Regions from separate parts of the Aeromonas enteropelogenes genome, predicted to be linked through region 3. Evidence: riboswitches for the same ligand, from Rfam matches in the RefSeq annotation. Region 3 holds a riboswitch; each other region holds the start of a gene.
What was found. Region 3 has a riboswitch for cyclic di-GMP ahead of LA321_RS11055 (glycosyl hydrolase family 18 protein). Riboswitches for the same ligand answer to the same signal wherever they lie in the genome.
Positions count from the first base shown of each region.

Region 1 (2,263 bases), 470 kb from region 3:
GGGAGCCACTGGCTCCCCGTTTTCATGTCGCGGTGAAACGATTAGTTCAACTCAATCCAGGCATCCTGCCAGTGGGAGCCGGTGCCCGGCTCATACTGGGTCGCGTTGGCAGCCCACTGGCTGCACCAGCCACTGTAGGGGAAGGGTTTGCACTGGTAGACCTTGCCGTTCTTGGGTTGCAGCACCCTGGTACCGTCGGTGTAGGACTTGAGCCCCTCCGGAAAGGTGAAGTCATGAGCGCCGCCGGCAGCGGGATCCTTGAACATCAGGTCCAGAGTCTGCTGGAGCGGGGTACCGCCATTTTTCGGGGTGCCCTTGATCACCAGCTGGTGATGACCGGCACTCAGCCCTTCCAGAGTCATGGTGAAGCCCTGGCTGCTGTCTTTGATGTCGGCGCTGGACTGGCCTTTGGCGACACCACCGTGGTCGTAGAGGGTGCTGGTGACGGCGAGATCCCCCTGGGCGGTGATGGTGAAATCGAGGATCGCCTTGCCGTTGTCGAGCTGGTATTCGCTCGCCAGACCGCTGACGCTGATGTCGTTGCCAACCGGCGGCTGCAACTGCTCAAGCTGGATCTCGACCCGCTCCAGAGCGCTGCCCGCCTTGAGGTAGACGGGGTTCTGGCCGTAGACGGGGTTGAACTGGCCATCTGTCCCCTGCTGGCCGGCACGGATCAGGCTCTGCTCAGAGTTGATCTTGCCGGCCAGGGCGTGGGCCCAATTGTTCTTCTGGCCTTGCTCCGCGCTGGCGATGGTCAGCTCGGTCTGCAGATCGGTGCGCTCGCCGTTGGCATCGAATACCCGGGTTCTGGCCTTGTCGCCGGCCGCCAGATCGATGGAGGGGTAGATGGTGCCGCCCTGGTTCCACGCCAGCGGTGGCTGGGTACCGCCCTTGAAGTTGGCATCGATCAGGTTGTAGAAGCTGTTGGCGGTATCACCCACTTCCCACACCCCGAGAATGATCTGGTAACCGGTGCGCTCCGGCAGGATGCACTGATGGGTGACCTGCTTGGGCGGTTGCACCATGTTGCCGTCGATGACGCAGAAGGGGGTGAGCTCGAAGGCGTCGCGGGTCAGCGGCTGGTTCGGGTTCCAATCCTGTTTGGTCAGATAGTAACGCCAGTTGCGGGTCACATGATTGGCGGTGAAGGTCCAGCTGATGGAAAAGGGGCCGGCCTGCACGTCGCGGCGGGTCCAGCGATCGCTGGTCTGGGCGTTGAGTTCGCCGAACTGGGGATGGCCGGCGGCAGCAATCTGCCCATCTGCCGGGCCGCCGTCCGGGAAGCCGGAGGAGGCCTCCAGGCTCTGGGGTTCCCACTGCACGGCGCCGCACTGGCTGTTGCCGCCGCTCTTGCACAGGGCGTTGCGCGATTCCGGTTGGCTGATGTAGCCGTGGGCCAGCACGCTGCCGCTGGCGAGCAGCGTCAGGGCGGCGGCGATGTGGTTGAATCGGATGGTTGCTGCCATACATTCCTCTGATCGATAGATGTGGGCAGTCACGTTGGCAGGGGAATCCCCGGGCACACCTGGGTGTGGCAACCCCGCTATCCTGGACGAACGTCTTTAGACCGGAAGTTTTGCGTCCTGACTTTTCAGCCAGTTTGCCAAATGACTACAGAAAGGGTCATGGTGTCGCGTTTGGCGACAAAATTATCATGACTAATTTTGATTAAATTATTAAGTGTAAATCTTTACAGCTTGACCTTTCTGGCGTTGGTTTTTCACTCAACTATATGTTTTTAAATGTATAAATAAGCAGCGTGATTTTCTGAATCTCGCCCATTCTGTCGATAAGATGCGAAAATTTGGCATTTTTTATCAATAAAAAAATCCCCTGCCACCTTCGTGGTCAGGGGATGGGGTGCGACAGAGCAAGACGGATCAGTGGTGAACCCGGGGGGATTCGCTCTGGCGCGGTGATGGCATCTGCATGGGCAACGGGCTCTGTTCGCTGGCGTGGCCGAGTTTGAACACGGCGAGCCGTTCGTCCAGGCTGCGGGAGAGACCGGCCAGCAGTTCGCTCTCCTGGGCCAGCTGGGAGGCAGATTGCGACATCTCCAGTGCCGAGTCGTTGATGCCGCTGACGTTGCGGTTCATGTCTTCGGCCACCATGCTCTGCTGTTCGGCGGCGGTGGCGATCTGGGTCGCCATGTCGCTCACGTGCTGGATGTGGTTGACGATGAGGGAGAGGTCCTGGCCTGCCTTCTCGGACTGGTTGACGCTGCTCTCCGCCAGCTTGCGGCTGGTGTCCATGGCGTCGGCCG
Region 1 is NZ_CP083625.1:1,872,950-1,875,212, forward strand. It holds gene gbpA (N-acetylglucosamine-binding protein GbpA) at 42-1,466, opposite strand; cyclic di-GMP riboswitch class I at 1,531-1,615, opposite strand; gene LA321_RS08860 (methyl-accepting chemotaxis protein) at 1,881-2,263, opposite strand, start outside.
Region 1: linked by a shared signal. The riboswitch ahead of gbpA (N-acetylglucosamine-binding protein GbpA) and the one ahead of LA321_RS11055 (glycosyl hydrolase family 18 protein) in region 3 are both predicted to bind cyclic di-GMP.

Region 2 (2,263 bases), 450 kb from region 3:
CGGCGCGCGCCTCCTGCACATAGTCGGGAAGCGGCCCTTCACCTTGCAGGATGGCGGACTCCCGCTCTGCCCGTTCAAACTCGCCGAGTGCAACCAGGGTCACCACCCGATCCCGCCGGGCGCTGATGTGGAGCACATGATCAGGGGGGGCGCGGACAACCAGCCCCTCCTGTAGTCGCAGGGCTTGCGTGAGGGATCGGCGGATCTGGGCAGGCTCCCCTCCCTGGGTTGAATGTCGCAGCAGGTTGGTTGCCTGGTAATAGTCGAGCCAGAGCCTGTCCACCGGCTTGAACAGGGCGGGATGACGCTCCATCAGATCGACCGCAGCCGGACCGGCGCCCAGACTGACCGCCACCCGATAGAGCGCCAGCACCTGATCGGGATTGCCGGGCTCCAGCTCGAGCCACTGCTGACGGGCCAGCAACTCTCCCATGGCGTCGTCCTGCTGGCGGGCCGCATTGATGCGGGCGTCGAGAATGGCGCGATCGCGACCAAAACGGGCTTCATATTGATCGGCCACCTGACGAGCCAACTCGTGATTGCCCTGATCGCTGGCGGTCAGAAGCAGCCCGAGCCAGCCGTCGGGATTGGCGGGATCGCGCCTTTGCAGGATGCTGTAGTAGCTGATGGCTTCAAAATAGCGCCCCTCGTCCCGGGCGGCGCGGGCCACCCCTTCCAGAGTGCTGTTGGCGATGGGCTTGAAATCACAGGGGGCACAGGCAGCCAGCGCCCCCTTGCGATCCCCGCGCCAGAGCTGCACGGCGATCAGATCATCGAGCACCTTGCGATCACCGGATTGGCGGTAGAGGGCATCGAGTCCCTTTGCTGCAGACTCGAGATTCCCAGCCCGGGCCTGGAGTACCCAGGCCTCCCGCTGGCGATCCACTTCATTGGCACAGGCCAGCAGAGGGCACAGGGCCAACAACCAGAAATAACTATTCATTCGACACACTCCCCCATGACAAACGAGGGCAGCATCGCTCTTGAGCGTTCAAGCAGATAGACAGATGTGACCGATACTGCCTGGTGAGCAGAGTGACTGACTCACCTCTGTAGTAACTTCGAGGGTAATCAGGGTGGCCATGACGCCGACACCTTTCCTTGTGCGGCCCAGCTATCTCGCAAACGGAGATCTGTGGCTTTCCGAACCCGACTCACATCGGGAGTGGCTATGAAATTCATTGTGCCAAAGCACAATTATTAATCAACAATAATAATAAATGTATCAACAAGCTATCTTTTGCCCTTACAGGCATAATAAAAGACCACTAATTCTCGGCTATGCCGCACTTTATCTTGAGTGATTAATTCGAGTGATAATAAGCAGCGAAATGGGGCATGAAGAGGAAACAGCGTCGTCCCATTGCAAGGCGATATCTCGCCAATACCCCAAGGACGTTTTTAACCGGCAGTGGTTGCGGCCAGGCAACACAGGTCAGTAGCAAGGCGACAACAATAATTCAGTGAACAGGCCTTGAGCCCGCCATTGATGAATCGCAAAAATGGCGGAGGGGCCCATGGCCCCTCTCACTTACTTGTCCTGTTGCGCCGCCCGCTTTCGCATCAGGCGGTACAACAACTTGTTGTATTTGGCCCAGGAGTGGATCAGCAGGAAGATGCCGAACAGCAGCGCCAGAAACAGCTGCCCCACCTCCACCATATCGAGCGAGCCGATGAAGTTTCCCTCCGCCCCCGTCTCCAGGTAGCTGAACCAAGGCTGCAGCACCAGAAACAGCCAGCCACTCCAGGTCACCAGCAGGATCAACATATCCCGCATACGGTAACGCCAGCTACGCCGGGTGCCATTGCGGATGATCATCTCCTGCGCCAGCTTATGCTTTGTCACGGAACGACTCTCCTCTGTCGGGACTTTCCCAGACCGCCAACTGACCACGGCGGCGCAAAATGGCCTTGGGCACGGCGACGATCACAGTCACCAGATTGAGCAGCCAGTAGATCAGGGGATACCAGACACACCAGATGAAGCTGCGGGCCATGCTCTTGTCGTAGTGGCTGTCGATGAAGATGCTGACGGAGAACTGCAGCAGGCAGATGCCGGTCATCATCACACCTGTCCACTGGAACAGGTGTCCCCTTGCCAACCCCTCCAGCTCGGGGTTGAGCAGCCAGCTCACCGCCAGCATCAGCATGCTGTAACACCAGGCGACGCTGGAGAGATACTCCAGCAACAGCAGCCAGAAACGGCGATTGCGCCAACGCAGCGCCTGCAAGCCATAGCGCAGGAAGACCTCGGCCCCGCCCT
Region 2 is NZ_CP083625.1:1,892,393-1,894,655, reverse strand. It holds gene pgaA (poly-beta-1,6 N-acetyl-D-glucosamine export porin PgaA) at 1-943, opposite strand, end outside; cyclic di-GMP riboswitch class I at 1,102-1,180, opposite strand; gene LA321_RS08905 (hypothetical protein) at 1,532-1,846, opposite strand; gene pgaC (poly-beta-1,6-N-acetyl-D-glucosamine synthase) at 1,833-2,263, opposite strand, start outside.
Region 2: linked by a shared signal. The riboswitch ahead of pgaA (poly-beta-1,6 N-acetyl-D-glucosamine export porin PgaA) and the one ahead of LA321_RS11055 (glycosyl hydrolase family 18 protein) in region 3 are both predicted to bind cyclic di-GMP.

Region 3 (2,263 bases):
AATCTTGTCGCCACCGGCACCGATGGCGGAGGTGAGCTCATACTTGCGACCCGTCTGGGCTTCCAGCTCGTCGAGCATGGCGCGCAGATCCTTCATCAGGGCCACATAGGTGGCACCATCGGTCGGGCTGCCGAGTTTCGGGTTGGCACCCTGGCCACCCGGATACTCCCAGTCGATATCCACGCCGTCGAAGAATTTCCAGGTCTGCAGGAACTCCTTCACCGAGGCGACGAAGGTGTCGCGCTTGGTCTTGTCACCGAGGAAGTAGAAGGGATCGGAGAGGGTCCAGCCCCCCACGGACGGCAGTATCTTCAGATCCGGGTAGGCCTGCTTGAGTGCCATCAGGGCACCGAAGTTGCCCTTGTAGGGCTCATCGTGGGCGGTCAGGCCGCTTTGCGGCATCTGGACGGCAGCCCAGGGATCGTGGATCGCCACCTTGAAGTCAGCGCGGCCGGCACAGGCCCGTTGCAGCGCCTGGAAGCTTCCTTCGATCTCCTTGAGGCTGTCGTTGAGGCCATCCCCGCCGCAAATGGGGGTAAAGCCGTAGAGGATGTGCGTCAGGTTCTGGGCCGGGATCTTGTCCACTGTGAACTTGCGGCCATAGACGCCCCACTCCACATAGTAGGTACCGACCACCTTGCCGGACTTGTTGGCGTAAGGCTTGTTGTTCTCCTGCAGTGACGTCTTGAGCGGGGCCAGGTGGCTGCCGTCGGTATCGGCCACCACTATCTCCTTCTTGTCGGAGAGGGTACAGCCATCGGCGTTGCATAGAGCCACCTGCATTTGGTAACGCCCCCCTTTTTTCACCTTGAAGGTGGCGCTGCCGGACGCAGCGGAGGGGCCGGACCACACCTCCTGGCCATCGAGCAGGACCTTGGCGGTCTGGCCCAGATCACCGCTCCAGAGATTCCAGTTCACCTCGACATCGGCGGCATCCTTCACCTTGACCAGGTTGTTGTAGGAGGTCGCGGCCTGATCCACTTCGATGATGGAAAACTTGGTGGGACCCCAGCCGATGGTGGCTTTGCCGGGCGGCGCGGCGTAGGCGGAAGATGCACAGAAGAGACCGACCGCGAGAGCCAGCATGGTTGGTTTTGGACTTGGCATTGTTGTATTTCCCTATCTCGTTATGTTTGCAACGAAAAGGGCGACGCCCCTGACAGGTAATGCAGACAGCAGCTCCTCCTTGGCAAAAGGAGCACAACGACCTGTGGTGGCCCCGCTATCTTAGGTACTGCTGACCCTTAGACCGGAAGCTTTGCGTCCCGATTTTTCAATCGGTTTGCCCTTAACACACTTCATTCGCGACATAAAAAATCGCCCCCCGACTATAGAGGGGGGCAATCCGGACCGCTACCTAGCAGAAATGACAGGAGATGGGACTCAGGTTTGGCAAAAAGCATGATTTGGTGAGGATTGATGCGGCAATCCTCGCCATTCCCGCCCCTTCATATCGCACCGAACAGTTTCATGATTTGATTAATTTTGTGAGCCTGCTCACTGCGGCGGCAATAAAAGGCTGTTCATCAGGGCACGCAACTTGAGCGGTTTGACCGGCTTGCTGATGTAGCCATAACCCTGCTCGCGGATCTGCGCCTGCAATTCGCTCTTGCGATCGGCGCTGATGATGATGCCACCGATATGGTCCCCATGAGCCTGCTGCAGCCCATCCAGTGCCTGCAATCCCGTCTTGTCGTCATCCAGGTGGTAATCGGAGAGCACCAGCCTCGGCACGAAGCCCTCCGCCACTATCCCCTCGGCCTCGCTCTGATTGAGAGCACAACGCACCTCGCAGCCCCAGCGTTCCAGCAGGGAGGCCATCGCCACCAGAATATCCCGCTCGTTGTCGATGCAGAGGACCCGCACCCCCTCCAGTTGGCTGTCGCGCACCACGGGCGCCACCGGCAACTGGGGCGTGACCGGGCGGGTCGCCTGATTGAGGGTGATGGCAAACACCGAGCCAGCTCCCGGCCAGCTGCGCAATGTGAGCTGATGACCCAGTACCAGCGAGATGCCGCGGGCGATGGCTAGCCCCAATCCAAGCCCTTGCTCCCGGGTGGTGCGGGAGTGATCGAGGCGGGAAAACTCGTCGAAGATCGCTTCCTGCTTGTCCTGCGGAATGCCGGGACCGTTGTCCCACACTTCGATGCGCACCTTGTCCCCCACCCGGCGACAACCGAGCAGCACCCGGCCGCCCGGATTGTAGCGAAACGCATTGGTGAGGAAGTTTTGCAGCACCCGGCGCAGCAGACGCACGTCGCTG
Region 3 is NZ_CP083625.1:2,340,642-2,342,904, reverse strand. It holds gene LA321_RS11055 (glycosyl hydrolase family 18 protein) at 1-1,107, opposite strand, end outside; cyclic di-GMP riboswitch class I at 1,210-1,297, opposite strand; gene LA321_RS11050 (hybrid sensor histidine kinase/response regulator) at 1,498-2,263, opposite strand, start outside.